DNA from 3 places in the Pseudomonas sp. NPDC087697 genome. Region 2 is predicted to be linked to each of the others. Evidence: riboswitches for the same ligand, from Rfam matches in the RefSeq annotation. Region 2 holds a riboswitch; each other region holds the start of a gene.
What was found. A riboswitch is a leader RNA that binds a small molecule or an ion and turns the genes downstream of it on or off. The one in region 2 is predicted to bind cobalamin.

Region 1 (6,326 bases), on a different contig from region 2:
AGGACGAACGTCGCAGGATCACTGCAAGCGTTAGCGAGCCGGGCACCTGGATTGAAGTGCTCACAAGGCAGTACCCGTATTTCGATTTTGCCATTTCGGCCTAATAACAATTAGCGACGTCACTTTCGTGTCCATGTCTCGGGCTCCCCACTCATTGCGTCAGCTTGCCATGTGCTTGGCCATGCTTGCAGCGTTGCTGCCGAGCGTGATGCTTTGGCTGCCTGCTGCACATGGGCAGTCGATGGAGATGGGCGAACACTGCGACATGGCCGGCATGACCGGGCACGCCCCCGACAGCCGTAACCCCGCGCCGGATCAGTATCACGAATGCCATTGCCTGTTGTGCGTCGTGCATGCGGTAGACATCGGTTTACCGCCCAGCATCGTTCAGTGGCAGCTATCCGGTCGCACAGACGTAGTCCTTGCGCAAGCGACCTATAAACCGTACCTGAATGCAGTCTGGCTGATCTCAGAGCCGCGCGGCCCACCTACCTTTTCCTGATTTCTTTTGCGATGACCAACCATCCCCAGCCTGCTCGGGATGCTTGCCCCTATCCGTTGCAACTTAATCAAGGAATGCCATCTCCATGGTCATGCCATCACGCCGCCGTACCCGGCGTACCGTATTGCCGTTCGCGGTTTTGTCTGTCACCGCTTTATTTCCACACCTTGCGTTGGCTTGTGCCAGTTGCGGCTGCACCCTCAGCTCCGATTGGGACAACCTCGGCATCAGCAGTTCGTCCGGGCTGAAACTGGATCTGCGCTACGACTACCTGAATCAGAACCAGTTGCGCAGCGGTACCAGCACCATTTCCCCAAGCGCCGCGAGCCAAGTCTCCAACAACGGCAACGCCCAGGAAGTGGAGAAATACACGCGTAACAACTACCTGACACTGGGTCTGGATTACAGCTTCAATCCGAGCTGGGGTGTGGATCTGCAAGTGCCTTATATCTTTCGCAGCCACAGCACGCTGGGCACCGCATCGGACGGCACCACGCCGGGCGATGGCGGCGGCCAGTACGACTCCAAGACCTCCAGCCTGGGCGACGTCAAGATCATCGGCCGTTACCAGGGATTCACACCGCAACATAATCTTGGCGTGATGTTCGGCTTGAAGCTGCCCACCGGCGCCCATGACGACACCGCTGCGTCGAGCGACCCGACCTCTCCTGATCCTGTGGCTATTGATCGTGGTCTGCAACCTGGCACCGGCACCACCGACGGCATCCTGGGTGTCTATTACATGGATACGCTCAACAAGAACTGGGACTACTTCGGCCAGGCCATGGTGCAGAAGGCGCTGAACTCCAGCGATCACTATCGCCCCGGCGATGGCGTCAATCTGAACGTGGGTCTGCGTTACATGGGCAACGCCTACGTCATGCCGCAAATTCAACTGAACGTACGGCACGTCGAGCACGATGACGGTGCCAATGCCGACACCATCAGTACCGGCGGAACGCTGGCCTACCTCAGCCCAGGTGTGACGGTGCCGCTTGGTAAAAAGGTCTCGCTCTACAGTTTCGTGCAGGTGCCGGTGTATCAAAACGTCAACGGCGTGCAGCTTGCTCCGCGCTATACCGCAACCATGGGGGCGCGTTACGCGTTCTAGTTCGCCGACAGTCACCGGGTGACGGGTGAGCACGCCCTCCCCGGTACTACCCTGAGTTTGTGATTCGAGACACGGCGCATACAGCCCTTCCGGGCTCGAAAATGCCGAGTTGATACACCACCTATCCCACTATCGAGGTACTTGAAGATGTCTGCTCATTTCACCAAGAAAGCCTTAACTGCTGTCGCCCTGATCGCCTCTCTCGCATCGATCAGCAATGCCTTTGCGCATGCTCACCTGAAAAACGAAATGCCTGCCGCCGACAGCAGCGTTACAGCCCCCAAAGAGCTGCATTTGAATTTCTCCGAAGGCGTCGAAGCAAAGTTCACGAAAGTAACTGTCACTGACGACGGGCAGCCGGTTGCCATCAAAGGTATCGACACGGCTCCGAACGACAAAAAACTGTTGATCGTTACCCCAGAACAACCCTTGAAGCCAGGATCGTACAAAGTCGAGTGGCATGCCGTTTCAGTCGACACCCACAAGAGCGAAGGCAGCTACACATTCAAGATCACTGAGTGATGATGTGGGGCGTCGGTGACACTCACCGACGCCTCGTCACCGTATTTCGACTATCGGAGACCGACTCAGCCTACTGTGCTGAGCCAATGAAACCGAGGGAAACCTGATGTCCGCAAAAAGACTACTGCCATTGTTCGCACTCTGTTGCAGCCTGGTTGGTCTGCCCGCATGGGCGATTGATGTAGGCGAGCACGCTCCGAACCTGACGGCAAAAACGTTGAATGGCGAAACGTTTGATTTGCAGAAACAGGCTGGCCAGGTGGTGATCGTGAATTTCTGGGCCTCCTGGTGCGAGCCGTGTCGTGAAGAAATGCCGGCCATGGAAACCTATTATCAGCAGCACAAAGGCGAAGGACTAAAGATCATTGCGATCAGCATGGATGAGCCGGAAGACGACGCTATGGTGCACAAAGTCATGGCCCATTACAGCTATCCTGCGGCGTTCCAGCGTGATGCCGACTTCCAGGGGTTTGGCCGAATCTGGCGCATGCCGATGACCTACGTCATCGACCGGCAAGGTGTGGTGCGCAAGGATGGCAGCGTGGGCGACCCAAAAATCGATCTGCCGTTGCTGGATCAGCTTGTGACTCCATTACTGACAGCGCATTAGCCGATGGGTAACTCAAGTTCTAGACCACAGGGTCGTCAGATCGAGCAATTAGGCATTATTTTACAAACATCATCTGCGCCTGCGTAGACTGCCCAGGCAGATGTTTCAATATGTTGCATAACGAGAAGCCGGTGTAATTCCGGCACGGTCGCGCCACTGTATCTGGATCGCAGGCTTTAAGCCGAATGAGTCCAGGAGTCAGACCTCGTTTTGTGCTCTTCTCAATCCAAATGGGGCGCGTGTTCCCTAAAGGTAATGTTCGATGATTCTTCGTCTCGCTCAGATTTTCAGCGACTCCAATAGCCAGGTACGAGCCAAGATTTTTGGCATCTATGGGGTATTGATCGGTATTAACGTTCTTGCTTGGGTCTGGGCGCTGGTGGCCTTTCACGATCACCCCGTTCTCCTTGGCACGGCTCTACTTGCCTACGGCTTTGGGCTCAGGCATGCGGTAGATGCTGACCATATTGCAGCTATCGACAACGTCACTCGCAAGCTGATGCAGGAAAAAAAACGTCCAGTCACCGTGGGGTTTTTCTTCTCCCTCGGTCACTCCGCTGTTGTTGTGCTCGCGTCCATTGGTGTCGCCCTTGCCACCTCAGCGATGAAAGCCAACTTTGAGAGCTATAGGGAGATGGGGGGCGTTATCAGCACCTCAGTTTCCGCCTTGTTCCTATTCCTCATCGCGCTGATGAACCTGATTATTTTGAGGTCGATTTACAAGGCATGGCGCCACGTCAGGCAGGGTGGTACCTATGTCGAGGACGACTTTGACCTGCTGCTGGCGGATCGTGGTTTTCTTGCGAGGATTTTCCGGCCATTGTTTCGCTTGATCACCCGAAGCTGGCACATGTTCCCCTTGGGCTTCCTGTTCGGATTGGGGTTCGATACTTCCACTGAAATCGCGCTGTTAGGAATCTCCGCCAGCCAGGCTTCCCAAGGATTGTCGCCATGGGCAATCATGGTTTTTCCGGTTCTTTTCAGCGCAGGCATGTCGCTGGTCGACACGCTGGACGGTCATCTGATGTTGGGAGCATACGGCTGGGCCTATATGAAGCCGATTCGCAAGATCTACTACAACATGACGATCACCCTGGTATCGGTTGTGGTCGCCGTGTTGATCGGAAGCATTGAGGCGCTAGGTCTGATCGCGAACAAGCTGGCCATGCAGGGCCCAGTATGGGATGTGGTAGGTAAACTCAACGACAACTTTGGCATGCTTGGCTACATGATCATCGGTATTTTTATCGCCAGTTGGGTCATTTCGGTGATGCTCTACCGCATAAAAGGGTTTGATGCGTTGGAAGTAAAGTGCTGAGATCAAGCAGTAAGTAATGCTCGGTCATTGGATAAAGTGGCGACCTAACTGGGTCGCCGGCAATTCCCGCTAATTTTCTCTGCACATGCGCAAACGACAGAGTGTCCGCTCCTGGCTGTTTTCTGCCTGCCACGAATGACTGGTTTGGGTCGATTGCGGTCATTCAGCCTCAGTGTGATACCTCCCTCACATACGCCTGGCACGCCGCCAGCGCAATCAGTCCCCGGTCGCCGTCGTCGGTGATGCCGATAATTCGTTGAGCATGCGCGGGGCAAGTCATGGGCGCGCTCCGCCATGATCCACGCTTCCGCCGCCGGTATCGGTTTTGTACGGAGATGAGCAGCCCCGCACTCAGCTATGCTGAAATCTCCACTGGAGGACTTTGCCAATGTGCGGAAGACTTTCCCAGTACCGTGGTATCCACGACTTCGTGGCGGCGCTGAGCATGCCCAATGCTCTGGTCAACACCGTCGGCGACCAGCCGCTCGAGCAGTACAACGTCGCACCTACAACAAGGGTCGCCCTCTTTCGCCAGGAAAGCGACACGCTGCGCGCCGATCTGGTCAGGTGGTGCTGGCGACCGCATTGGGCAACCGACCAGCCAGCGAAACCGAACGGCAGGGTCGAAAAGGTAGCGCATAGCCCATTCTACCGGGCGATCTGGCCACACCGCGCCATTACGCCAATCGACGGGTGGTATGAGTGGGTCGATGAAGGTGGCCCCAATAAACAGCCCTACCTTATCCGGCGCCGAGATGGTGCCCCTGCCTTCTGCGCCTCAATCGGCCAGTTTACGACCGGCGATCACGAGCCGAGCGAGTATGACGGTTTCGTGATCATCACTGCCGATTCGGCCGGCGGCATGGTGGACATCCACGACCGGCGCCCGGTGGTGCTCGCGCCAGAGTTGGCTCGGGAATGGCTGGACCCGGCAACGCCCAAGGAGCGCGCCGAACATATGATGATTCAACAGGGAGAGCCGTCCGAGTCGTTCGAGTGGTTCAGGGTAAGTCCGAGCGTGGGCAATGTGCACAACCAAGGCCAGAGTCTGATAAAGCCGATCTGAAATGTTATTTGTCCCGCTGAACCCTGCAATTCACGTAGGCATCACTCCCCGGCTTAGCGCCGTACGATTGGCAAACAGCGTCATCTGTAGTGCTCTTCTCCGCCCTGGCGGCCGACAGGTTTTTTAAACTTTGCTGGCGAACCTCATACCCTTTTGTACCAGGAAGGCAGTCATCCCAGGCAATGATGCCAATCGCGCAATCAAGCGGATGATTGGCGCAACCGGCAAGCGCCAGCATTGATACGGCTACACAAAGAGCTTTCATATTGGCGGCCCTCCCCGGCCGCCGTGCAGTCTGCCATCCTTTCAAGGACAAAAATATGCTCTGCAATGCTTCAGCGATTCACTTCTCTGACAAACGCCTGGCATGCAGCCAGAGCTATCAATCCCCGGTCACCATCGTCGGTGATGCCGATAATTCGTTGAGCATGCGCTGGGTCAAGTCTGGCGCGTGTTCCTCCATGAACCACGCTGCCGGCTTCGGTAGCGGCTGGCATTGCGCAACCACCGGCTGAATCCGTTGCGTCGATGAGGACTGACAGCCGTAAATCGGAAGTAGCAAGGCGATCGCGCAGGCGAGCCTGGTCTTTTTGAGCATTGGTCAAAGCCTCGTAGTGGGTTTGGTCGCTGGTCGCCAGGCGCTGCTCGAGCGCGAGGCGTTTGTCTTGTTCGGCGCGCTGCTGAGCGGCGGCGGCCAGGGTCAGCTCGTTCAGCGTCTCGCCCTGAATCTGCGCCTGCTCTGCCAGTTGCTGGCCGTAACGCCAGTCCTGTAGCTGCCAAGCCAGCGCCGCCGCGCCGCCACCTACAACGGCCAGCAACACTGCGACGCCAATCAGGCGCCCCGGCACGGCAGTCACGGCACATCTCTGAAGAAGACGTGGTGCCCGAGCTTCAGCGTCTGCTTCGCCTTCGCCGCCCAAGCCGGAGCCTTCGGCATGGTGGTGGCGTAGTAGTGCGTAGCCCCGCCGGTGGGATCTGGCGCGGTACCGGCGATCACCTGGTCAGCGGCTTTTTGCGCCTGGACGAACTGCCCGGCCGGGATTGGCTTAGCACCGCTCAGGTAGGCGAAGTTCGGGTCGTTCTTGTTCCAACAGCTGAACTGCCAGGCCTTCAGGCACACGCCAGCGTAACCCTCACCCCACCAGGAGTTGGCCTTGCCGTCATTCACGCGGTTACGGATCGTCCAGGCGACGGCAA
Region 2 (12,667 bases):
TTCCGTGACACAACAGCTGACGGATGCGTGGACCCTGTATGCAGGTTCCACCTGGACTCGCTGGAGCCGTCTGAAAAACATCACCGTCAACAACGATGGTGTAACTGCGGCACAAGGCGGTGCATTGTCCCCTGCCCTGTTCGGCACGATCACCGAAGAGCAGAACTGGCGCAATACCTGGGCCTACGCCATCGGTACTTCCTACCAGCTGAACAAGCAGTGGGTATTGCGCACTGGTCTGACCTTCGACCAGTCGCCTACCAACAATACTGACCGTTCCCCACGTATTCCTACGGGTGACCGCACGGTCTTCAGCCTTGGCGCTGGCTACAACGTCACCGATGATCTGACTATCGACGTCGCCTACTCCTACCTCAAGGAAAAAGCTGTCACGGTGAATAACTCCAATCAGGTAGACAGTTACAGAGCCAAGTACGAAAACAGCGCCAATGGTTTTGGTGTCGGCGCGACCTACCGCTTCTGATTCACGGCGAGCCCGAACAGCTCACCCGCTGAATTGAAAAAGCCCCGCACTCTTGTACAGAGGCGGGGCTTTTTAGTGGACGCTCAGCAGGTCCCCATACCCAACTGCATCAGTGCCAGACCACCCTGATGCCAGCCCCACCAGGCCAGCGCCAACAACAGCGCGCCAGCACCGGCTGCGGCGAACCATGCTCCGACATTGTTCATGCCGCACTCGCCTGCACTTGCAACCGCGCCACCGGGCGCTCGCGCACGGGCCAGTTCAAGGCTGCCGCCAACAGACTCAGAAGAATCGCCACTTGCCAGATCAAGTCATAGTTTCCTGTTCGATCGTAAACCACCCCACCCAACCAGCCTCCGAGGAACGAGCCCAACTGGTGAAAGAGGAAAACGATACCACCGAGCATAGAGAGGTTTCGCACACCAAACAGCGTCGCTACCGTGCCGTTGGTCAAAGGCACCGTCGATAACCAGAGAAACCCCATGGCCATGCCGAACAGATAAGCCGTGGTTTGCGTCACGGGAACCCAGATGAACAGACCGATCACCACCGCACGCAGCAAGTAGAGACCAGTCAAAAGACGCGGTTTGGACATGCGCCCGCCGAGCCAGCCTGCGGTGTAAGTACCGAAGATATTGAACAGGCCAATCAACGCCAGCACCGTGGTGCCGACGCTGGCGGGCAGATGCTGATCGACCAGATAGGCCGGCAAATGCACGCCGATAAACACCACTTGGAAACCACAGACAAAAAAGCCGAACGCCAGCAGCCAGAAACCTGAGTGCGAACACGCCTCGCGCAGGGCTTCGGACAGGGTCTGCTCATGACCGAGCACTGGCAGCGGTTTGTCCTTGAGCATGCTGACCAGCGGCACAATCAGCGCCACCAGCATTCCCAGCACCAGAAGCGCGGTCGACCAACCGAGCCAGCCGATCAACCCCAGCGTGCCAGGCAACATGGCGAACTGGCCAAAGGAGCCAGCAGCACTGGCGATGCCCATGCCCATGCTGCGTTTCTCCGGTGGCACGGCACGTCCCACCACGCCAAGAATCACCGAGAACGAGGTACCGGACAGACCGATGCCGATCAACAGCCCGGCACTCAACGACAGCGACCAGGCCGAATCGGACAAGCCCATGAACACCAGCCCCACGGCGTACAGCACGCCACCGACCAGCACCACTTTCGCCGCGCCGAAGCGATCCGCCAAGGCACCCGTGAATGGCTGAGCCAGCCCCCAGATCAGGTTTTGCAGGGCGATGGCAAAGGCGAACACTTCACGCCCCCAGCCGAACTGCGCACTCATCGGCGGCAGAAACAGCCCGAAGCCATGTCGCACGCCAAGCGACAACGCAAGAATCAGTGCGCTCCCAAGTAGAACCCAACCGCTGGTACGCCACATCGATGTCATTCTTATTCTCCGTAGCGGGTATATACCCGCTTAAGTTCAGGCTTATGTTTGGAAAGGCCCGCCGCCTCAGGCGAGTTCATCCAGCAAGGCCAGCAAGGTTGCGCGCTTCTCCGCGCCCAGACGATCAATCAGCCGCTGTTGCGCCGCTTCCCAGGCCGGTAAGGCCGCTGCCAGGCGTTCGCGCCCGGCTTCGGTCAGCTGCACGATGCGATTGCGCTGGTCTTCACCCTCAACCATCATCACCAGCCCCTCCCCCTCCAACACCCGTAGATTGCGCCCCAGGGTACTGCGATCCAGGCCCATGGCTTCCGCCAGGGTCGAAATACTCGGTTGATCGAGACGCTGCAAATTGCACAGCAAGGAATACTGCGCAACGTTGATCCCGAAGCCGTCGAGGGCGCCGTCGTAGTGCCTGCTGACGCCACGAGCGGCGCGACGCAGGTTGGTGCATAAACATTGAGAGGCTAGCATGGTGCGTGTATATACCCGCGGTTAACCGAAAGCAAGTTTGATTATCAAACAACTGTAGGAGCTGCCGAAGGCTGCGATCTCTTGATTCTCAAAACAAAAAGATCGCAGCCTCCGGCAGCTCCTACGCAATCCCTTTAGATCAGCGCCATCCCAATCAACACTGCCACTTCCAGCAGCTCCAGCAACGCCCCTGCCGTATCGCCGGTGGTCCCACCCAGACGCTGCAGCATCACCTGCCGCAGCCAGAAGAACATCAGTGCCGCCAACACCAGCGCAACCACACCGCTCCAGCCACCCATCAGCACGCAGACCAGCGCACTGAGCAACAACACCTGCTGACCGGCCTTGCGCGGCAGATGATCGGCCAGTGCCTGTCCCAGGCCGCCGGCACGCACATACGGCGTGTTCAGAAACAACCCGAGCAACGCACTGCGGCCGATCACCGGTGCGAGGATCAAACCGACTATCGAGTGCTGATCGATCAACGCCAGTAACGCCGTGAACTTGAGCAACAGCACCAACACCAATGTCACCACCGCGATCGGCCCACTGCGCGGGTCTTTCATGATGATCAATGTACGTTCGCGATCGCCAAAACCGCCGAGCCAGGCATCGGCGCTGTCGGCCAGACCGTCGAGGTGCAAACCACCGCTGAGCACCACCCAGGCACTCAACAGCAATGCCGCATGCAGCAACGCTGGCGCACCGAGCAGCAGCCAGTTCAGCGCCCACAACAGCCCACCAAACAGCAGCCCCACCAACGGATAGAACAGCAGCGAGCGCCCAAGCTCTTGAGGCGCTGGCATACCCGGCAGACGAATCGGCAAGCTGCTCAAAAATTGCAGGGCGATCCAGAATGGCAGCATGTTCAGCCCTCCTCCCTGAGCACGGCATCCGCCTCGACGCGCAACGAAAACAGCGCGCCATGACCGACTTCAACGTTGAGCAACTGTTCACGCGGCAATCCACGCGCGCGGGCCAGCAACAAACGCATCACCCCGCCATGACTGATCAGCAGCACTCGCTCGCCGGCGTAGGCCTGATGCAAGCGCTCGACGGCCGCCAGCACCCGCACGGAAAACACGGTCACCGGCTCACCCTCCGGAGGCGTGAATCCGTAAGGGTCAGCCCAAAACGCTCCTAACGCTTCGGCGTCGGTTTCCATCAACGCTGCTGCACTCAGCCCTTCCCAGGCGCCGAAGTGCAGCTCTTGCAGGTTTTTATCCAGCTCGACCGGCAAGCCCAACCGCTCGGCCAGTTCCTCGGCGAAGCGCGCACAACGTTGCAGCGGCGAGCTGACCAAGCGATCCCACGGACCTTGGTCAATCACCGCCGCGCGCATCTGTTCCCAACCTTTGGCGGTCAGCGCGTCATCCAGGCTACCGCGCAAACCGCCCCCGAGTTCGGTTTCGCCGTGGCGCAGCAAATCCAGACGCAATGTCATGCCGGGCGATCGGCAACGGCCGCTTCAGCGAAAGTCGCCATTTGCCCGTGCAGGTCACAGGCCAGACGCAGCAACGGCACCGCCAGCGCCGCACCACTGCCCTCACCGAGTCGCAGGCCAAGATCCAGCAAAGGCTCGGCATTCAAGGTTTCCAGAACATGCCGATGACCCGGCTCCGCCCCGCGATGGCCGAACAGCAGCCACTCGCGGCACGCTGGATTCAGGCGCACTGCGACCAACGCTGCAACGCTGCAAATAAAGCCGTCGACCAGCACCGCCAAACCTTCCTGAGCGCAGGCCAGATACGCGCCGACCAATGCAGCGATTTCAAAACCACCGAGATTGAACAACGCCTGTAACACGTCACCGCGCTGAGCGGCATGCAACGTCAGAGCGCGTTCAATCACCTGGGCTTTATGGCTGACACCTGCCGCGTCCAGACCGGTGCCCGGCCCGGTCAGATGCGCCACCGGGCAATCGAGCAGTGCACAGGCCACGGCGCTGGCGGCGGTGGTATTGCCAATGCCCATCTCGCCGCCGATGAACAGCTCGGAACCCTCAGCAATCGCCCGCAACACACTGTCGCGGCCGGCCTGCAAGGCCTGCTCGCCCTGAGCTTGCGTCATTGCCGGGCCATGCACGAAGTTTGCAGTGCCCGGACCGATATGCAAATGACGTACGCCCCGCAGATTCAACGAAGGCGTGACAGTACCGAGGTCGACCACTTCCAGCCGCGCCTCAAGCTGCCGCGCCAACACACTGATCGCCGCGCCACCGCTGACAAAGTTGTGCAGCATCTGCCCGGTGACTTCCTGCGGGAACGCCGAAACACCTTCGGCGACCACCCCGTGATCACCGGCGAAAATCGCAATCCACAACTGATTCAGGCTCGGTTTGACCCGGCCTTGCAGCCCCGCCAATTGCACCGCCGCCGACTCCAGCTGCCCGAGAGAGCCTGCCGGTTTGGTCAGTTGCTGCTGCCGGGCCGCCGCTTGTTCATGGGCTTGCGCGTTGATCGGTTTGCACGGGTTCAGCCACCAGGAGTGAGTCATAACGCAGTTCCTTTCAAAGTCAGGGGCAGGCCGGCGACGGTCAATACGACACGCTGACAGCGCTCAGCCAGGGCTTGATGCAACCAACCGGCTTCATCGACATAGCGGCGAGTCAATTCGCCCAGCGGCACGACACCCAGACCGGTCTCGTTGCTGACAAAAACAATTTCCCCCGGCAGTGACGCCAGGCAATCCAACAGGGCTTCACGTTCATGTGCCAGACGTCCAGGATCTTCAAGCATCAACAGATTGGTCAGCCACAAGGTCAAACAATCCACTAGTAGGCAACGCTCGGCGCTGGCGGTTTCGCGCAGCACCCGGGCCAGTTCCAGTGGTTCTTCAATGAGCGCCCATTCAGGCGGACGACGCTCGCGGTGATGAGCCACACGGGCATTCATTTCGCCGTCCAGTGGCTGGCTGGTGGCGATGTACGTCACCGCCAGGCCGCTTTCGCTGGCAAGCTTTTCAGCCAGACGGCTTTTACCGGAACGGGCGCCGCCGAGGATCAGTTGCAACATGGTCATAAACCTTCAATTTAGCGGTGTAGTCACTTCAGTCTTCGCGAGCAAGCCCGCTCCCACACTGGATCGCATTCGTGCACACCTTCTGTGCTCACTGGAGATTTAATGTGGGAGAGGGCTTGCTCGCGAAGAGGCCATAACAGTGACCTATAACCCACAGAGTTCACGCAACAGCCCGGTATCCAAATGCTTCTCCACCAAATCCGCCAACCGCTCGATATCGCGCTCGCGCAAGGCGTGGTAATCGACTTCTTGCACGTTCTGCAAACCGGCCCAGCGCAACAACGCACTGCACGCGGCCGGGGATTCGAACAGGCCGTGCAAGTACGTGCCGAGCACCTGTCCATCAGCACTTTGTGCGCCGTCGCTACGACCGTCATCCAGCAGTACCGCGGCCTGCTCCAGAGCAACACCAGTGGTGACCCCGGCGTGAATTTCATAACCACTGACTTCGGCATTTTCCAGGGCCAGACGTCCGCGCACATTGCGTAGTTGTTTCTCTTCTTCGAGCACGGTTTCGAACGCCAGCAAACCAAGACCGGCACTGGAGCCCGCCGCACCTTCCAGCCCCAGCGGGTCATGCAATTGCTCGCCGAGCATTTGCAGACCACCGCAGATGCCGAGCAACTTGCCGCCGTAACGCAAGTGACGGGTGATGGCCGTGTCCCAGCCGTTGGCGCGCAGATAGACCAGGTCACTGCGCACACTTTTCGAGCCCGGCAGGATAATCAGGTCAGCAGGCGGAATCGGCTGACCCGGCCCGATGAATTGCAGATCGACCTGCGGATGCAGGCGCAGTGGATCGAAGTCGGTGTGGTTGCTGATACACGGCAGCACCGGCACCACCACTTTGAGCACCTGCTCGGCCTTATCGGTCTGGCGCTGATCGATGCCGTCTTCGGCTTCCAGGTGCAGGTCCATGACATACGGCAGCACGCCGATTACCGGTTTGCCGGTACGTTCCTCCAGCCAGTCGAGGCCCGGTTGCAGCAAGGCGATGTCGCCGCGAAAACGGTTGATGATGAAGCCTTTGACCCGCGCCTGCTCAGTGGCTGACAGCAGTTCCAGCGTGCCCACCAAGTGCGCGAATACCCCGCCGCGATTGATGTCGGCGATCAGCACTACCGGACAATCCACGGCTTCGGCGAAGCCCATGTTGGCAATGTCACCGGCGCGCAAATTGATCTCGGCGGGTGAACCCGCGCCTTCGACCATCACCAGCGGATAGGCGGCACTCAAGCGTTCATGGGAGGCCAACACCGCTTGCATCGCGATGGCTTTGTAGTCGTGATAGGCCACCGCGTTCATGGTGGTCACGGCGCGTCCGTGAATGATCACTTGCGCGCCGGTATCGCTGTTGGGTTTGAGCAGCACCGGGTTCATGTCGGTGTGCGGCTCAAGGTTGGCCGCTTGGGCCTGCACTGCTTGAGCGCGACCGATTTCGCCGCCGTCAGCGGTCACCGCGCTGTTGAGTGCCATGTTCTGCGGCTTGAACGGCACGACGCTGACGCCCTGACGGGTCAGCCAGCGGCATAACGCGGTTACCAGGGTACTTTTGCCGGCGTCCGAGGTGGTGCCTTGCACCATCAGCGTGGTCATGGGGTTTCCTTGGCGTAGGCTTCGAAAGCGTGCTCGAGACGCAGCCAATCGGCTTCATCGGCAGGCAAACCAAAACGCAGGCTGCTGTTATGGGTGAACAGCCGCAGCAAGATGCCCTGCCGGGCCATGAATTCATGCAGGTGTTCAGCACGCTCGGTGATCAACCACTGAAACAGGGCACAACCACCTTGTGGCTTGAAGCCGTGGCGCTCGAGGACTTCAGCCAGACGCTGACTTGCTTCTTCACTGCGCAAGCGTTGGCGCACGTGCCCTTGGGTGTCACGCAAACAGACCTGACCCAATACCCGAGTCGGTCCGCTGACCGCCCAAGGCCCGACCTGTTCGGCAAGCAGCTTGAGCAACTTGCGCTCAGCCAGCACGAAGCCCAATCGCACCCCGGCCAGACCGAAAAATTTGCCGAACGAACGCAAGACGATCAAACCAACCTGATTCGCATACGACGACAGGCTTAACTGCGGGGTGTTGTCCATGAACGCTTCGTCGACCACCAACCAGCCGCCGCGCTGTGCCAGTCGAGCATGCCAATCGAGCAAGCGTTCCGGGGTCAGGCTCAGGCCCGTGGGATTGTTCGGGTTAACCACCACCAGCACGTCGAGGCTATCGAGAAAGAAGTCGACTTCCTGCTCCAGCACTTCACGCACGATATAGCCGTTGCGACGCCAAGCCTCGGCATGCTCGGCATAACACGGTGAGAGCACGCCGACTTTGCCGGCGCGACGCAGGCGTGGCAACAACTGGATGGCCGCCTGCGAGCCGGCGACCGGCAACACCTGTGTGGCGCCGTAGTATTCGCGTGCGGCCTGCTCCAGGCCGTCATCGGTTTCCGGCAAGCGCGCCCAGGCTCGCAACGGGATGTTCGGGATCGCCCACGGCCAAGGTGCCAGACCACTGGACAGGTCGAGCCAATCGGCTTCGGCGATGCCGTAGTGCAACGCCGCCTTGCGCAAACGGCCGCCGTGCTCAAGCATAAAACTCGGCTCCCACACAGAGAATCAGCAGCCACAACCATACCCCGCGCTGAACCAATTGCCAGCCGCGGTCGATGGAGTTGGCGTCTGCTGGCACACCTTCACCCAACTGTGGACGCTGATGCAGTTCACCGTGATAGATCGCCGCGCCGCCCAACTCGACCCCAAGGGCGCCAGCGCCCGCGGCCATCACCGGCCCGGCATTCGGGCTATCCCAGGTCGGCCCCTGGGTGCGCCAGCATTTGAGTGCCAGGCGGGTTTTGCCCAGCAGCGCGTAGGTCAAAGCCACCAGACGCGCCGGGATGTAGTTGAGCACGTCGTCGATTTTCGCCGCCGCCCAGCCGAAACGTTCAAAGCGTTCGTTGCGATAACCCCACATGGCGTCCAAGGTATTGCTCAGACGATAGAGCACCACCCCCGGCGCCCCCGCGACGGCAAACCAGAACAGCGCGGCGAATACTGCATCGCTGCCGTTTTCCAGAACTGATTCGGTGGCGGCGCGGGCCACTTCGGTGGAGTCCAGCTCACTGGTCTGACGGCTGACCAGATAGCCGACACGCTTGCGTGCTTCTTCCAGATCATCGCTGCGCAGGGCCTGAGCCACTGGCTCGACATGTTCGCCGAGACTGCGCAGGCCAAGGGCGCAATACAACGCCAGGATCTCGACGATCCAGCCGATATAGGGCAGCCAGGAAAACGCCGTCACCAACAGGGTCAGCGGCAGCACCGCCATCACCCAGGCGGTGACGCCGTGACTGCGCCAGCCACGGCCGGCGGAGTTGAAACGTTGCTCGATACGATCGGCAAAACGGCCGAACGCCACCAGCGGATGCCAGCGCTTGGGCTCGCCCAGCAGCGCATCCAGCGCTACCCCGGCGACACTCAGCAACGCCACACTCATTGACTCACTCCCCAAAAATTTTCGTACAGCAGTTCATTCAGCGGACGCGCCTGCGCCCAGCCTTCAAGAACCAGCATCGGCGCCGGGTAAAATTCCTTTACCGGTCCCAGACACAACACCGCCAATGGTTTGGCCCCCGGCGGCAGGCCGAGCAGATCCGCCAATGCCTGCGGTTCGAACAACGAAACCCAGCCCATGCCCAGACCTTCGGCACGGGACGCCAGCCAAAGATTCTGGATCGCGCAGGACAACGATGCCATGTCCATTTCCGGCAAAGTCCGACGGCCAAAGATATGCCGCTCGCGATCATCCATCAGCGCGGCGACCAGCACTTCGGCGCAGTCGTTGATGCCTTCGACTTTCAGCTTCATGAATTCGTCGGAGCGTTCGCCCAGCGCTTCGGCGGTGCGCACCCGCTCCTCTTCCACCAATTGCTGGATCTTGCCGCGTAACGCCTGATCGCTGATGCGGATGAACCGCCAGGGCTGCATCAAACCGACACTCGGAGCCCGATGCGCCGCTTCGAGCAAACGCCGAAGCAGTTCGGGCTCGACGCTGCCGCCACTGAAGTGACGCATGTCGCGACGTTCGGCAATCGCACGATAAACCGCTTCGCGCTCGGCCTCGGAAAATGCGTTGTCTGTCATGGCCTCTTCGCGGGCAAGCCCGCCCCCACAGGGTTTAGGTCTGGCGCAAACAGCGCGGCGATCGCCGATGGATTGGACGGGAAATAGAAGTGCACATAAGAGGCCGTCATCCGCCCTTCACGGTAAACCGCTTCGGCACCACGCCCACCGTTGGGGCTCAGGCCACGGGCAATCGGCTCAAGCTCGGTGCTGGTCAACGAATGGTGGTACGTATGGCCACGCAGCGCGCCTTCGGGCAATTCGACCGCTTGCAAGGCCAACGCCGCCAGACGCTTCTGCATCACCGCATCACCGGCCAGCAGCCCCACCAACTCAGTGCGCATGCCGTCGACGTCGGTCAGTGAGTCGAGCAGATAAAGCATGCCGCCGCACTCAGCCAGCAACGGCTTGCCGGCAGCGTGGTGAGCGCGAATGGCGTCGAGCATTGTGGTGTTTTCAGCCAACGCCACATGGTGCAATTCCGGATAACCGCCGGGCAGATACAAGCTGTCAGCTTCTGGCAGTTCGCAGTCATGGATCGGCGAGAAGAATCGCAATTCGGCGCCCATCGCCCGCAGCAAGTCGAGGCTCGCGCCATACGTGAAGGCAAAAGCCTCGTCACGAGCGACGGCAATTCGCACACCCGCCAACAACGGCTCGGCAGCGATCACGTCAGGCGCGGCGAACTCGACAGCGGGCGGTAACGCCACTTCGCAGCTGCTGGCCAAGGCTTCGGCGGCGGCATCGAGACGCAGATCAAGGTCGTTCAACTCACTGGCTTGCACCAATCCAAGATGACGGCTCGGCAGTTCGATCCCGGTTTCCCGGGACAAGGCGCCATACCAGCGCAGGCCTTCGGTCAAGCTGCCTTCGAGCAATTGCGCGTGACGCAAGGTGCCGACGCGGTTGGCCAATACACCGGCAAACGGCAAGTCCGGCTGATACCGCGCCAGCCCCAACGCCAGCGCGCCGAAAGTCTGGGCCATGGCGGTGCCGTCGATCACGCCCAGCACCGGCACACCAAAATGCCGCGCCAGATCAGCGCTGGATGGTGTGCCATCGAACAAGCCCATCACGCCTTCGATCAAAATCAGGTCAGCCTCAGCCGCCGCTTCCCACAACAGCCGACGACTTTCCTGTTCGCCGACCATCCACATGTCCAACTGATAGACCGGCGCACCGCTGGCGCGTTCGAGAATCATCGGGTCAAGAAAGTCCGGGCCACACTTGAACACCCGAACCTTACGCCCCTGATTGCGATGCAAACGGGCCAGCGCGGCGGTAACGGTGGTCTTGCCCTGACCGGAAGCCGGTGCGGCAATCAATACCGCTGGGCAATAACGACTGCTATTCATATAAAGAGGCTCACAGCTCAACGCCTTTCTGCGCTTTGATACCGGCCTGAAATGCATGTTTGATCATGCCCATCTCGGTGACCGTGTCGGCCAACTCGATCATTTCCGGCTTGGCACCACGACCGGTGACGACCACGTGCTGCATCGGCGGACGCGCCTGCAAGTCGCTGAGCACCTGATCGAGGTCCAGATAGCCGTGTTTGAGCGCGATGTTCAGCTCATCGAGCACCACCAGGCCTACGCCTGAGTCACGCAGCAGTTCGCGGGAGACTTCCCACGCGGCCTCGGCGGCAGCGAGATCCCGCTGGCGATCCTGGGTTTCCCAGGTGAAACCTTCGCCCATCACATGGAAGCGCACTTGTTCAGGGAAGCGGCGGAAGAACAACTCCTCGCCGGTGCTGTTGCGCCCCTTGATGAACTGCACCACGCCGCACTGCATGCCGTGGCCCATCGCCCGGGCAAGCATACCGAACGCAGAACTGCTTTTGCCCTTGCCGTTGCCGGACAGAACCAGCAACAGACCGCATTCGTTCGGCGAATTGGCAATACGCTCATCGATCACGGCTTTCTTGCGCAGCATGCGCGCCAGATGGCGTTCGTCACGATCAGGGGAATCAGTCATGGGGGAGCTCTCCGTTGAGGCTGGATAACGGCGGGCAGGCATAGGAATAGACGGCAAGAAGCCTGGCATCGCCCACCGTGATGCCGCTGGATGGATCAGGCCGGTCTCCGGGCTCATGAGCGGCGGGATGGCCGAACTGCGCGCCTTCCCATATCGACCTTCGACACAGTGGCTCAAAGCGCAGTTTTTACTCATTTACCGTTGCGGGGGCAGCGCCGGGATCGTCGCCCGCTCTGTCAAAGAACGCGCCCTCACCGGCTTCCCTGTTTCACTCGGTTGACCACTGGGTCACAGAGCACCTGAAACAAGTCGCGAAGGTTAGAGGGTTGGGGGTGGAGCGTCAATTAAAGCCGGGGGCTCATCGATGGATAGAAACCGACCTCAATCAATAAACTGGCGCCAATCTTGTGCCACACTGAAAGCGGTGATATCAAAGAGCCACAACCTTACACTACAAGAACAAAGGGTGAGCAACATGCAAGGCATGATCATCGGTAACCCTAAGCTGGAATTCCTGCGCCCGGTACTGGAACGCTGGTTTGAGTGCATCGACCGTTACAACGCGGTACGCGGCGATAACGAAAGCCCCTACTGGTTTGACGAACGCGCCAACCTGAGCCTGCTTTCGGCAGCGGCGTGGATGGCAGAAATGGTCACCCTCGAACAGACTCCGACGAAAAAGCAGATCGAGGAAGGCGAGCGCAATAGCCGCGCCGATCTGTTTATCGCAAGTGGAGAAGAACGCGTCTATCTTCAGGCCACCCAACGCTGGCCGCGGGTCAACAACCTGAACCTCTCCCAGGCCCTGCTTGATGCGGCGAGCGATGCGAAAAAAATCAGCTACGCCAGTGACCTGAAACTCGGCTGCCTGTTCGTCGCACCACAGAAGGCCCAGCACAGTCCCACCCCGGAAGAGTTGCAGGACATGGTCGACGACCTGCAAAAGGAACACACCTGCGCCGTGGCCTGGTACTTCCCCTACGCGTACCGCAAATTGCACAACGAAGCCGGCAACTACCATCCGGGCATCGCACTATTGCTCAAAGAGGCACGCGGCTGATAACACGAGGAACAAAACGTCAAAAGATCGCAGCCTTCGGCAGCTCCTACGAGGTGTACATCATCCACTGTAGGAGCTGGCGTGTTGTGGTCGAATATTTTTGGACCATGATGTAGGAGCGTCGATTTAAGG
Region 3 (12,667 bases), on a different contig from region 2:
CTACTGAACGAGCAACTGCAAACCGCCTGGCGCAATGCGACCGTCAGCCCGGCCCCGAAAAACTGATGGCTTACACAACCCTCGTAGGAGCTGCCGCAGGCTGCGATCTTTTTGACTTTCAAGATCAACAGATCGCAGCCTTCGGCAGCTCCTACGAGGGTGGTTTTCAGCGAAAGAGGCGCAGTTGAAACGGCCAATGCCAACGAACAGGGCGAGGACTTTTAAACCGTTCCCACAGCATCCAGCCCATGCTCAACAGCATCAGCGGCACTTGCCCCTGCTCTGCCAGCATCGGCAACAACATCAGCGCCCAGCACGACCCGACGCACCAACGTGCGCTGACCATGCCGTATTTCAGGCAGTCCTTGAGAAAGTCGAGGCCGAACGCCGAAATCCGCGGCTGATAATGGCAGTGGTTCAGGCACGCTTGCTTGAACGGTGAGGCCTGCCAGATCAGGCACACACCCAGCGCGACGATCAATGTGTCCATCGGGTAAAACCCGAGCACCACCCGTGCCCCCACCGTCAGCGCCATCAGCAGCACACCGGTCAGGGTCCAGACAGCCGAAAAACCGATGACGAACAACGCCACGGCCTGCCAGCGCTTGCGCAACAGGCTGCGCCGCCACAAATAATCCAGAGGGTGAACCAGCAGCAACGGCATCATCGCCAACAACATCAGCCACCACGAAGACAACAGCTGGCGAGGAGGATTGAACAGCAACGCCTGCTCAATCCCCTGCCAACTGGCGGCATAGTCCAGCACAGGCAATGTCCCGCAGAACGCCGGGATAGACAGCATTTGTGCCGCACCGAGCAACAGCCCCCACCCGGCCAGGCTGATCAGGATCAGCCATGGCCGGGGGCCTCGGGTCAATGCAAACACCAGGTACTGCGCCATGTTCAGCGACCTTGCCGATAGACGCTCACTCTGCCCACGCTGATGTTGTCGCCTGGCAGAATCTCGGTGGCCGCCACGAACCGCACCGTCAACTTCGTCAGGTCCGGCGCACCGCTGGCGCTGAGCTTGTCGAAGATATCGGTGATTTCCAGCACATGGCTCAACCCCTTGCCGCCGTGCTGGTTATCCGTCCTGCTGGCGTTACTCACCCCGAACAGCGAGATCGAGCCTGCACGCACGTCAGGATGGGCGGACGGTTGACCCTCGACCGGCAGGCTGATGTACACGTCATACGTGGCCGCATCGTTATCGCCGCGAATGTTCTCCAGGTTCAGAAACACCCGATCGAGATCGGCTGGCGTGGCCGTCGCGCTGAACGCCCTGGTCTTCAGATTGCCAAAAACCTTGGCCGACGCTGCCCTGTCCAGAAGTACCGGCGTCTCGACAGTCGTGCTGTTCAGATCAATGGCCTGGTCGTTGGCGCCGATCAACTCGGCAGTCACAGGTTTGCTCAATGTTTTCTCCTTCGCGGCTACGGCTCCGGGGACCTGAGGCGCTACGCCGAGTGTTTCAAGCCGCTGCTGGAACGCACGAGTACCGTGCAAAGGATCGGAGGTGTCCTCATAAACATAATCGAGTTTAGGTGCCCGGGTATCCAGCATATCGCCGACGCGGAACGACCAGCGACCACCATTGGTCGTCGGCACGGAGAAACCTCGACCTCCGGTTGGCGGGCCGGCGACCCATGCGGCCGACACCGGGTTTTGGTCGTTCGGATCGCGCTTGAGCCAGACATCCCAAAGCCGGTCGATATTGGCATGGTGCAGCCAGAAAATCGGGTCCAGAGCAGCCGTGTTGGGGTTGATCATCAACCCTCTCAGGTTCGGATTGCCCCGGGCCCGGCCACCAACGGCAACGTGTACATAGTTGTGCGGTTGCTGCTCAAGCAGACCGTTCACATCGCCATAGTGTGCGAATATCGACTCAGGGCCGCCAAAACCTGGCGTACCACCCGAAGAGGAACCGGCAAAGTGATGCTCCTTGAGGGCTGGACGAAGATCGATCCGCGCTTCGTCAAGGACAATCACCCCGTCGCCATTGGGGCCGAACCGACGTTGCACATACAGCGGATTCTGCTCGCCATTGGGCAGCGAGGCAGCGGCAAAACAGGCAGGCATTTTCAGCGTCTGCCGGTTGTCGTTGTAGTTCCAGTAAGGCAGTGACCAGTCCTTTGGCCCGCCCAGACCGACAATCGCCGTCCGGACAATCTGTTCGAATGAAGCTACGTAACCACGGTGCCAAGGCAAGAAATACCAGGATTGGTGTTGGCATTGATTCCAGTAGAGATCCTGATCTTCCTGCGACGGCAGTTTGTCGCCCCGTCGCAGATAACCGGCGTCTTGCCAAAGCGGGACATCGATACCGTGAATGGCCGCCAGAAATCGCCAACTGGTGTGATCAGTGATTGGCCTTTGCTGCAGGACTCCGACACCGCGTGCGTACCACAACAACGCATCACTCCAGCCAGAACCTAGATTCCATACATCACGCCGTACATGTGCCATGGTAGATCTCCCTGAAAAACCGCGTGGATGAGGAGCGCACTCCTCAACAGGCAACGGTAGATCAAGTGCCGCCCAGCCCCTGTGAAAGCAGACCGGCGGCATGACGTTCAAGGCCACGCGGAGTCGGGCGTTACTTATCTCCCGGAAAAACGCAACCGCGAAAGCATTCGCAGATCGCCGTCCAGGTAATAGTCGTTGGTCCAGCTGTCATCCACCGCCAGTGGCGGAACCTGCTTGAGGTTCTCTTGTTTCGCGGCATAGCGGAATCGGTAATGCTCGTAGAAGCGCAGCAATTCCAGCCCGTAACGGTCGGCCAGGTCGACATCGCCGCGAATGATCAGGAAGTTTTCGTCGTTGCTCTCGCTAGCGTTGATGCTCAGGTTGTGACTGCCGCTGATGATGATCGGCGCGTCGGTGGTGAAGTCGACGACGATGGCTTTGAGGTGCACCAGCAGATCGCCCTTCTGGCCTTTCATGCTTTCCTTGAGCCAACCCTCGATACCGGTGTTAAGCAGCGCAGTGGCGGCGAAATCGGCCGTGCGGTCGGCGTGAAAACCGGTGATGCGGCTGGCCGTGTTTTGCAGGCCATAGCGCAGTACATCGTCGTGGGGCTGGCCGAGCAAGGCATTGAGGATTTCATCCGGCAGCGCGAAAGCGGTGACAAACAAAACGTCCTTCTTCGCCGCATTGATGATCTCGACAAATTGCTGCAAATCGGCCTGGCCGGTACGCGGTGAAAAACCCACAAACAACGGCTGTGATGGGTCCATCGGGTTGTTCTTGGTCAACCAGCTGCGTGTGGCCCCCACATCGGTCGGTGCGGCCCAGATCTGCTCGAACACTTGCAGGTAGCGGGTGCCCACCACAGTATTGTCCAGCACATGCACCACGTTGGCCTGGCGGTAGACACCGTTGTCGGTGAAATTGGTACTGCCGCACAGCACCGATTGAGGCCGATATTCCCCTGCACCATCGACCTTGCTCAGTACGATGAACTTGTCGTGGAAGATGGCGTGGGTCACCCGGCCTCGTTTGTTCTCGGCGGGAAGCTTCGCCAGGCTCTCTTCATTCATGGTGGTATCGGTGTCACCCGGCTTGGCGTGATACAGCACCCGAACCTTGGCACCCCGCCCGAACGCCGCGTTGACCGCGTCGACAATGGTCGGCAACTGATACTCGTAAATCGCAATGTCCAGCGCCCACTGACCGTCCACGGCGCGCTCGATGAAACCGGTGATCTCCTCCAGCAAGCCGTTCTCCAGCCATAGCCGTGGTGCGGCGGGCCAGTCGTCGAGGGACAGGTTTTTGTTGGCACTCAGCTGTGCATCGAGCTCGGGGAACTTGCGGGAGAAGGCCTGACTGGCCGCCACCGCACGATTGAAAATGACATGTTGGCCTGCCGGCAAGCCATTGTCGGTGGTGACCGTCACCGCCAAGGCCTCGCCCAATTGCGGCGCATCCGGGGTGCCATAGGCCAGATGCACTCGGTAGTTGATCGTCACGCCCGGATTGACCGCGTAATCGGCCCAACGAAACTTCTGCAACGGCGCGCTATCACTCGGCGTCGCGCTGTACTGGGGAAAGGTGTGCGCCTTGCCCGGGAAGGTCAGGCTGTTGAACAGAAACTCCCAAGGCCCACTGCCCTGCTGTTTTTCGATGGCAAAACCGAGCAGGCCTTTGCGGCGTGGTTCGGCCAGGTCCATGGCCAGCAGCACCCCGTTGGTGCCGGCATAGGCTTTGACGCGGAAATCGTCCTGACTGTTAGTGGCTAGAACACGCATGGTTCACTCCTGTGGTGGGCTGAATCCACAGCATAGGTGCTGTTGGCTATTTGACCGATTAAAGCGTGTCGATATGCCGATAATCTGCGTTCAACTCGTGCGCCAGGGCTTTCGCCCGACCCAATCGAATCGGCCCGCGCTCGATGTCCACCAGCAACGCCGGGCAATTGAGCGCGACCAGCGCTGGCGCGTTTTTGAGGCGGCCATCGGTCAACAGCAACACGCGTTGTTGCTCTGCCGGAAAACGCTTTTGCCGCGACGTCAGCCAACGCGCCGCTTCATCCAGCGCGGCAAACAGCGGCGTGCCACCGCCCGCGCCTAACGCGTCGAGCCAGTCGCGCAGGCTGGCCGAGGCTTTCAGCCCTTGCACCTGCCACTTCGGCGCGACACCGCTGGCCGTCAGCAGTGCCAGCCGCGCGCGCTGGCGATAGGCGTCATCAAACAATTGCGCCAGCAAGCCTTTGGCATCGCTCAGCGCCTGATGACGACGGGTCGAGGCCGACGCATCGACGATCACCAGCCACAATTCATGGGGCGAACGACTGCGCAGGTGAAACAGTAGATCTTCGCGCTGACGCGGGCGGCCGTTGAGTAGCGTGCCGGGCCAATTGATCGAGCCACTTTGGGTGGCTCGACGCTGGCCCTGCCTGCCGTTTTTCAGGCGTCCTGCACGGGGTTTGGCATTCGCCCCCGCGTCAGATCGAGGGCGAATGCCTAAGGCTTTTTTGGCCAGCTCGGCACTTCACGACGGGCGCCGGTGGGCAAAGCCCGAGCGGGCATTTCACCCCATTGGCCCTGGCCTTCGCCGGGGTTCGGTTGTTGAGCCGCGGAGGAGTCTGGCGCGGGATTCTGGTTCGGCGCAGACGGCGGCGTGTCGCGACGACGATGACGCAGGGCAAACTCGGCGACCGCGTCGATATCCTCCTCGTTGATCGCCTCTGCCCCACGCCACGCCGCATGGGCGCGAGCGGCACGCAGCCAGACCAGGTCAGCGCGCAAGCCGTCGACCCCGGCGGCAAAGCAACGCTCGGTGATCTGCCCCAGCGCCTGATCGTCCAGAGGAATGTTCGCCAGTGCCGCACGGGCGTGTTGGCAGCGCTCGCGTAATTGCTGCTGCCGAGCTTCCCATTGGGCGCAGAAACCTTGGGGATCGCTGTCGAAATCCAGCCGGCGACGGATGATCTGACCGCGCTCAACGGGAGCAGTGTGACCACTGAGGGCGACGTTCAGACCGAAACGGTCCAACAGTTGTGGACGCAGTTCACCCTCTTCCGGGTTCATGGTGCCAATCAACACAAAGCGCGCCGAATGCCGATGGGAAATGCCGTCGCGCTCGATCAGGTTGGTGCCGCTGGCAGCGACATCGAGCAGCAAATCCACCAGATGATCGGGCAGCAGATTCACTTCATCGACATACAACACGCCGCCGTCGGCCTTGGCCAACACTCCGGGAGAAAACTGTGCACGACCTTCGCCCAGCGCAGCGTCCAGGTCGAGGGTGCCGACCAGCCGCTCTTCAGTCGCGCCAAGGGGCAAGGTGACGAACTGCCCGCTGGCGAGCAAGTCCGCCAGACCACGGGCCAACGTGGACTTGGCCATGCCCCGCGGGCCTTCGATCAGCACGCCGCCGATTTTCGGGTCGATGGCCGTCAAGCACAGCGCCAGTTTCAAGGCATCAGCGCCGACCACGGCAGAAAGCGGGAAATGCGGGGTATCGGTCATGTCGAATGTCTCGTTTGCGGTCGGTGGTGTTTGTCAGTACGTCATCGCGGGCAAGCCTTGCTCCTACGGATATCACTGCCTGTAGGAGCAAGGCTTGCCCGCGATCGAGGACGCAGTCCTCGCAATGAGATCAGCGAGCAGCATCTGGCCTACCCGTCTTCTTCTATATCCAGCAGCAAATTCTCCAGCGCCTGCCGATACTCACCCGGCTCCTGCCACATCCCGCGCTGCTGCGCTTCGAGCATGCGTTCGGTCATGTCGCGCAAGGCGTGCGGATTATGCTGCTGGACGAACTCGCGGGTCGACGGGTCAAGCAAATACGCGTCAGCCAGCAAGGCATACTGATGGTCGTCGATCAGTTGTGTAGTGGCGTCGAAGGCGAACAGGTTATCGACGGTGGCCGCCAGTTCAAAAGCGCCTTTGTAGCCGTGCCTCTTGACCCCGTCGATCCACTTCGGGTTGGCCGCACGGGAACGGATCACCCGGTTCAGCTCTTCCTTGAGCGTACGGATCTTCGGCAAGTCTGGCTGACTGTGGTCGCCATGGTAGCTCGCAGCCGCTTCGCCACTGAGGCTTTCGACGGCGGCAAGCATGCCGCCCTGGAACTGGTAGTAGTCGTTGGAATCGAGCAAGTCGTGCTCGCGATTGTCCTGGTTTTGCAACACCGCCTGAACCTGGCTCAAGCGCTGGGCGAACTGTTCGCGAGCCGCCGTGCCTTCATCGGAACCGCCGTAAGCGTAGCCGCCCCAATTCAGGTAGACCTCGGCCAGATCCTCGCGGCTCTGCCACAGACGACCATCGATAGCGCCCTGCACACCCGCGCCATAAGCACCGGGTTTGGCGCCGAAAATTCGCCAGCCGGCCTGTCGTGCTGCGGCGTCCTCATCCAGTCCGGAATGGATCAGCGCCTCACGCTCAGCACGAACCTTGGCCGCCAACGGGTTCATATCGTCGGGCTCATCCAGTGCGGCAACCGCTTGCACGGCCGCGTCGAACAGTCGAATCAGGTTGGCGAAGGCATCGCGGAAAAACCCCGAGACACGCAACGTCACGTCCACTCGTGGCCGGTCGAGCAGACTCAGCGGCAGAATTTCGAAGTCGTCGACCCGTTGACTGCCCGTGGCCCAGACCGGACGCACGCCCATCAGCGCCATGGCTTGGGCGATGTCGTCGCCACCGGTGCGCATAGTCGCGGTGCCCCAGACCGACAGGCCCAACTGACGCAAATGATCGCCGTGGTCCTGAAGGTGCCGTTCAAGAATCAGGTTCGCCGACTGAAAACCAATGCGCCAGGCGGTAGTGGTCGGCAGGTTGCGCACGTCCACCGAGTAGAAATTGCGCCCGGTGGGCAGTACATCAAGGCGTCCGCGACTCGGCGCCCCGCTCGGCCCGGCCGGGACGAAGCGACCGCTGAGGGCGTCGAGTAAACCGCGCATTTCCGCCGGACCGCAGGCGTCCAGTCTCGGCGCCACCACTTCACACAGGTTGTCGATGATTGCTTTCACGTCAGACCAACCTGCCTCCTGTGGGAGCGAGCCTGCTCGCGAAAGCGCTGGGTCAATCGACATCAATGTTGAATGATTAACCGCTTCGCGAGCAGGCTCGCTCCCACAGGGGCCGGGCTTGGCTTGAGACGGGTTCAGTAGCTCGACCTCGGTATTCACAGTCTGCGAGATCAGTTGAGTGGCGAACAATTCCAGACGTTCACGGGTATCGCCCGCCGTACGCCAGGCCTCATCGCTAAGCGATTGCAGCTCCGCCGGTCTTGGCCCGACCCACGGGTCGGCCAAAGAACAATCCAGCGGATCAAAGCCCAGCATGAAAGCCTTGGCCAAGGCCCGCAACAGACTCGATTGCGCCCCACGCCCGTCGCCACGCGGAATCCGCAGCAACGCCAGCAAGGTGTCAATGCGCAACCGCCCGGTCGGCGACTCGCCGAAGATATGCAGGCCATCGCGGATCTGCAATTCCTTCAAATCACACAGATATGTATCCAGACGCGGCAACCAGATCGCCGCGTCCGCGTCGCTGTCGAGTTTTTCGTCGAGCTGCAACTCGCGGTCGATATGGGTTTCACGCACCAGGTTGAGGATGTCGCGTTGCAACTCGCGAGCCCGCCGCGGGTCGAGCAACTGGGCTTCGTAATACTCGTCGGCCAACAACTCCAGATTGCGCAATGGGCCGTAGGTTTCAGCACGGGTCAACGGTGGCATCAGGTGGTCGATGATCACCGCCTGAGTGCGCCGCTTGGCCTGCGCGCCCTCACCCGGGTCGTTGACGATGAACGGATAAATATTTGGCAGCGGCCCGAGCAACGCGTCCGGCCAGCAGCTTTCGGACAGGCCAACGCCCTTACCCGGCAACCACTCGAGGTTGCCGTGCTTGCCAACGTGAATCACGGCATGGGTGCCGTAGGCTTTACGCAACCAGAAATAGAACGCCAGATAGCCGTGGGGCGGTACCAGATCCGGATCGTGATAGACCGCGCTCGGGTCGACCTGATAACCGCGCGCCGGCTGAATGCCGACAAAGGTCAGGCCAAACCGCAGCCCGGCAACCATCATTCGTCCGCCACGGAACATCGGGTCGTTTTCAGGCGTTCCCCAACGCTCCAGCACCGCAGCGCGGTTGGCTTCGGGCAAGGCGTTGAACATCGAGAAATAGTCGTCCAGCGCCAGGCTTTGCTGACACGGGCGCAGGTCGATGCTCTCCAGGTCATTGCTGACCCCACCGAGCAATTGCTGAATCAACGCGGTGCCGCTTTCCGGTAAATCGGCAGGCAACGGATACCCTTCAGCCTGCAGCGCCCGCAGGATATTCAACGCCGCTGCCGGCGTGTCGAGGCCAACACCGTTGCCAATCCGTCCGTCGCGGGTCGGGTAGTTGGCGAGGATCAGCGCAATGCGTTTTTCGCCATTGGCCACCCGCGCCAGCTCGACCCAGCGCCGCGCCAGTTCGGCGACAAAGTCCATGCGTTCAGGTTGCGGTCGATAGCAGACCACGTCGGACTGACTGCGCTCACTGCGCCAGGCCAGGTCCTTGAAGCTGATCGGTCGGCTGATGATCCGTCCATCGAGCTCCGGCAAGGCGATGTGCATCGCCAGATCCCGTGGGCCAAGCCCTTGCTCGCTGGCGCGCCAACCCGGTTCGTTGTCCTGGGCGCAGATCGCCTGGATCACCGGAATATTGCGTCGGAATGGCCGCAGGTGGGGTGCTTCGGGGCTCGATTGGGCGAAACCGGTGGTGTTCAGAATCACCGAAGCCTGCACCTCATCCAGCCAGTCCTCGACCACCGTCAGGCAGCCGGGCTCTTTCAAACTGGCCAGCGCAATCGGCAGCGGATTCAGCCCCGCAGCCTGCAAGCGCTGGCAGAAAACATCGATGAAGGCAGTATTCGCCGCCTGCAAGTGCGAACGGTAAAACAGCACCGCCGCCACCGGCTGATCAACCTGCCAGTCGGCTTGCCAATCGCCCAGCGTCGCGTTGCTTTTGTGCGGATGGTAGATCGCGGTACGCGGCAGAACCTGTGGTTCGGCCCACGGGTAATCGCGGCCAAGCCAACGGCTGGCCAGGCAGCGATACAAGTCCATCGCATTGCCCATGCCGCCCTGACGCAGGAAATGCCAAAGCCGTTCGCGGTCTTCGACAGGCACGGTACTCAGGTCGCTGAGTTCCGGGTCGGGACGGTCATCGCCCGGCACCAGAATCAGCTGCACTCCGCGTTGCGAGAGCTCCACCAGGCGCTCGATGCCGTAGCGCCAATAGGCGATCCCGCCGTGCAGCGAAATCAGAATCACCTTGGCGTGGCGCAGCACTTCGTCGACATACAAGTCGACCGAGGCGTGATTCTGCACCTGCATCGGGTTGGCCAGACGCAGGCTCGGGTAGTCCTCGGGCAACTGCTGCGCCGCTTCGGCGAGCAGCGCCAGACTGGAGTCGCCGCTGCACAGAATCACCAGCTCGGCAGGGGTTTGGCCAAGGTCGGCAATGTTGTCATCCGAGACGAAACCGCCGGGCTGGGTCCTGAGCAGGTGCATGGATTAAACGCTGAGCGCAGCGCGCAACTGCGCTTCGAGCAAGGCGGCGTCCAGTTGCTGGCCGATCAGCACCAAACGTGTGCTGCGCGCTTCGTCTGCGGCCCATTGACGGTCGAAGTGCTTGTCGAAACGCGTACCCACGCCCTGGATCAGCAAGCGCATCGGCTTATTCGGGATCGCGGCAAAACCCTTGACCCGCAGGATGCCGTGCTGGACCACCAATTGGGTCAGGGCATCGAGCAACAGGCTTTCGTCGGCTTGTGGCAGTTCGATGGAAATCGAATCGAAGGCGTCGTGATCATGGTCGTCATGATCGTGATCGTCGCCATCGTGGTGATGGTCGTGGTGACTGTGACGGCTGTCGATGTGTTCTTCAGAGCCGGCACCCAAGCCGATCAACACGTCCAGCGGCAGGCGACCGCTGCTGGCTTCGATGATTTTCACCGCTGGCGGCAGCTCTTCAGCGACTTCCAGACGCACTTTGGCCAGATCCGCCGGGCTGATCAGGTCGGCCTTGTTGAGGATCACCAGGTCGGCGCTGGCCAGTTGGTCGGCGAACAGCTCGTGCAGCGGCGATTCGTGGTCCAGGTTCGGGTCAAGTTTGCGCTGGGCGTCGACCTGATCCGGGAACGCCGCGAAAGTACCAGCGGCCACGGCCGGGCTGTCGACCACGGTGATCACCGCATCGACCGTGCAGGCGCTGCGGATTTCCGGCCACTGGAAGGCTTGGACCAGCGGTTTTGGCAGGGCCAGGCCAGAGGTTTCGATGAGGATGTGATCCAGGTCAGCGCGACGGGCGACCAGCTCACGCATGACCGGGAAGAACTCTTCCTGAACGGTGCAGCACAGGCAGCCGTTGGCCAGCTCATAAACGCGGCCGTTAGCTTCTTCTTCCGTGCAACCGATGGAACATTGCTTGAGGATTTCGCCGTCGATGCCCAGCTCGCCGAATTCGTTGACGATCACCGCGATGCGCCGGCCCTGGGCGTTATCGAGCATGTGTCGCAGCAAGGTAGTTTTGCCCGAACCGAGGAAGCCGGTAACGATGGTGACGGGAAGTTTGGCCAGTGTTTTCATCGGATGCCCTTTGGCAAGGTGGCGGGCATACGGGACGACAACCGGCAACGCGCACGCGCATGCCTGAAGAGTTCGCCACCGGATCACCCCGCCCGGTTGAAAGTGAGAATCTGTGTCGAGGCAGGTCTCCTGGCTGACGGCGTACCGGTCTTTCGACTGGCGATTTCTGCACCTTCCCGCACCTCTTGATAGAGCGTGCAGTGGCATGGCAGAAACAGAACCGTTCACAGTTGCGGGGGCAGCCGCGGCATTGACCGCGTTCCCTTCTTAGCTTCGGCGCACGCGCCAAAGAACCTCGAAAGCGCAAGGCTACGCATCGCATCGGGGCGGGTCAATGTTCACCTGAGTTCTGTGGCGGCTGTGATGACGCCATCGCGAGCAAGCTCGCTCCCACATTGGAATGCGGTCAACTGTGGGAGCGAGCTTGCTCGCGATAGAGGCGCCCCGATCTCGAGTTGAGAACGCCTGCCAATTGACGCCCCGCCCTCGCCCATGCTCTCCTACACGCCTTGTTACGGGTGCCCTTCACAGGGTGAAACGGGAAACCGGTGAATCATGTGCTTTACTCAAAAGCCATGTCAGTCCGGTGCTGCCCCCGCAACGGTAAGCGAGCGAAGGATCAGATCCACTGTGTCAGCACGACATGGGAAGGCGATTCTTGCAGGTTCGGCGAATGCCAGCCCCTCGTGAGCCCGGAGACCGGCCCGCAACACATCAATAACAAACCCGCGGTGGGCGGGCGCTGTTTTAGCCTCTGCGTGCCGGCTCGCGGGGTTTTCATGCGCTCGATTCACCCACTGACTGACCAGAGGGAAGCGCCATGTCGATCATCAGCAGCACTCGCCATACCACCGCCAGCACCACGTCCACCCTGAGCCAACGCCTTGTTGCCGCTATCGGCGCATCGATTCTGGGCGCTTGCCTTGTGTATTTCGCCGGTTTCTCGCACATCGACGCGGTGCACAACGCCGCCCACGATACCCGTCACAGCTCCGCCTTCCCGTGCCATTGAGACCTGCTGACATGATCAAGCGTATTGCGCAAACCGCAGGTTTCACTGGCTTGCTGGCCGCCCTGCTGCTGACCTTGCTGCAAAGCTTCTGGGTCGCACCACTGATTCTTCAGGCGGAAACCTACGAAAAAGCTCCAGCGGCTGAAGTCCATGAACATGCCGAAGGCGCAATGGCAGGCCACACCCATGATGCAGAAGCTTGGGAGCCGGAAGACGGCTGGCAGCGCGTGCTGTCGACTACCGGCGGTAATCTGGTGGTCGCCGTCGGCTTTGCGCTGATGCTCGCCGGTCTCTACACCTTGCGCGCACCGACCCGCACCTCTCAGGGCCTGCTCTGGGGGTTGGCCGGTTATGCAACCTTCGTCCTGGCACCGACCCTGGGCTTGCCGCCTGAGTTGCCGGGCACTGCCGCCGCAGACCTGGCACAACGGCAGATCTGGTGGATCAGCACCGCAGCGTCCACCGCCGTCGGTATTGCCCTGATCGTGTTCTCCCGGCACTGGCTGCTGAAGGTGCTCGGCGTCGCCATTCTGGCCGTGCCGCATATCATCGGCGCGCCACAGCCTGAAGTG

Region 1: it holds a riboswitch for cobalamin, as region 2 does, so the genes downstream of both, ACIPIN_RS01730 (HoxN/HupN/NixA family nickel/cobalt transporter) here and cobO (cob(I)yrinic acid a,c-diamide adenosyltransferase) in region 2, are expected to answer to the same signal.
Region 3: it holds a riboswitch for cobalamin, as region 2 does, so the genes downstream of both, cobW (cobalamin biosynthesis protein CobW) here and cobO (cob(I)yrinic acid a,c-diamide adenosyltransferase) in region 2, are expected to answer to the same signal.

What each region holds. Positions count from the first base shown of each region.
Region 1 covers NZ_JBIUVW010000001.1:397,617-403,942, forward strand. The annotation lists gene ACIPIN_RS01710 (DUF2946 domain-containing protein) at 170-502, shown strand; gene ACIPIN_RS01715 (TonB-dependent receptor) at 588-1,613, shown strand; gene copC (copper homeostasis periplasmic binding protein CopC) at 1,761-2,135, shown strand; gene ACIPIN_RS01725 (TlpA disulfide reductase family protein) at 2,242-2,745, shown strand; cobalamin riboswitch at 2,829-2,971, shown strand; gene ACIPIN_RS01730 (HoxN/HupN/NixA family nickel/cobalt transporter) at 3,008-4,063, shown strand; partial or broken gene ACIPIN_RS01735 (lysis protein) at 4,233-4,334, opposite strand; gene ACIPIN_RS01740 (SOS response-associated peptidase family protein) at 4,452-5,129, shown strand; gene ACIPIN_RS01745 (hypothetical protein) at 5,134-5,394, opposite strand; gene ACIPIN_RS01750 (lysis protein) at 5,465-5,986, opposite strand; gene ACIPIN_RS01755 (cell wall hydrolase) at 5,983-6,326, opposite strand, start outside.
Region 2 covers NZ_JBIUVW010000012.1:117,291-129,957, forward strand. The annotation lists gene ACIPIN_RS11840 (OmpP1/FadL family transporter) at 1-484, shown strand, start outside; gene ACIPIN_RS11845 (hypothetical protein) at 568-690, opposite strand; gene ACIPIN_RS11850 (MFS transporter) at 687-1,895, opposite strand; gene ACIPIN_RS11855 (MarR family winged helix-turn-helix transcriptional regulator) at 1,962-2,366, opposite strand; gene ACIPIN_RS11860 (adenosylcobinamide-GDP ribazoletransferase) at 2,501-3,232, opposite strand; gene cobC (alpha-ribazole phosphatase family protein) at 3,235-3,810, opposite strand; gene cobT (nicotinate-nucleotide--dimethylbenzimidazole phosphoribosyltransferase) at 3,807-4,862, opposite strand; gene cobU (bifunctional adenosylcobinamide kinase/adenosylcobinamide-phosphate guanylyltransferase) at 4,859-5,380, opposite strand; gene ACIPIN_RS11880 (cobyric acid synthase) at 5,531-6,982, opposite strand; gene cobD (threonine-phosphate decarboxylase CobD) at 6,979-7,971, opposite strand; gene cbiB (adenosylcobinamide-phosphate synthase CbiB) at 7,964-8,872, opposite strand; gene bluB (5,6-dimethylbenzimidazole synthase) at 8,869-9,519, opposite strand; gene ACIPIN_RS11900 (cobyrinate a,c-diamide synthase) at 9,516-10,853, opposite strand; gene cobO (cob(I)yrinic acid a,c-diamide adenosyltransferase) at 10,864-11,475, opposite strand; cobalamin riboswitch at 11,556-11,793, opposite strand; gene ACIPIN_RS11910 (hypothetical protein) at 11,951-12,535, shown strand.
Region 3 covers NZ_JBIUVW010000010.1:135,436-148,102, forward strand. The annotation lists gene ACIPIN_RS10495 (hypothetical protein) at 1-66, shown strand, start outside; gene ACIPIN_RS10500 (DUF2182 domain-containing protein) at 167-901, opposite strand; gene ACIPIN_RS10505 (tyrosinase family protein) at 904-2,466, opposite strand; gene ACIPIN_RS10510 (phospholipase D-like domain-containing protein) at 2,601-4,247, opposite strand; gene ACIPIN_RS10515 (VWA domain-containing protein) at 4,306-4,959, opposite strand; gene ACIPIN_RS10520 (ATP-binding protein) at 4,962-5,969, opposite strand; gene cobN (cobaltochelatase subunit CobN) at 6,119-10,006, opposite strand; gene cobW (cobalamin biosynthesis protein CobW) at 10,010-11,083, opposite strand; cobalamin riboswitch at 11,185-11,396, opposite strand; cobalamin riboswitch at 11,583-11,806, shown strand; gene ACIPIN_RS10535 (CbtB-domain containing protein) at 11,904-12,095, shown strand; gene ACIPIN_RS10540 (CbtA family protein) at 12,107-12,667, shown strand, end outside.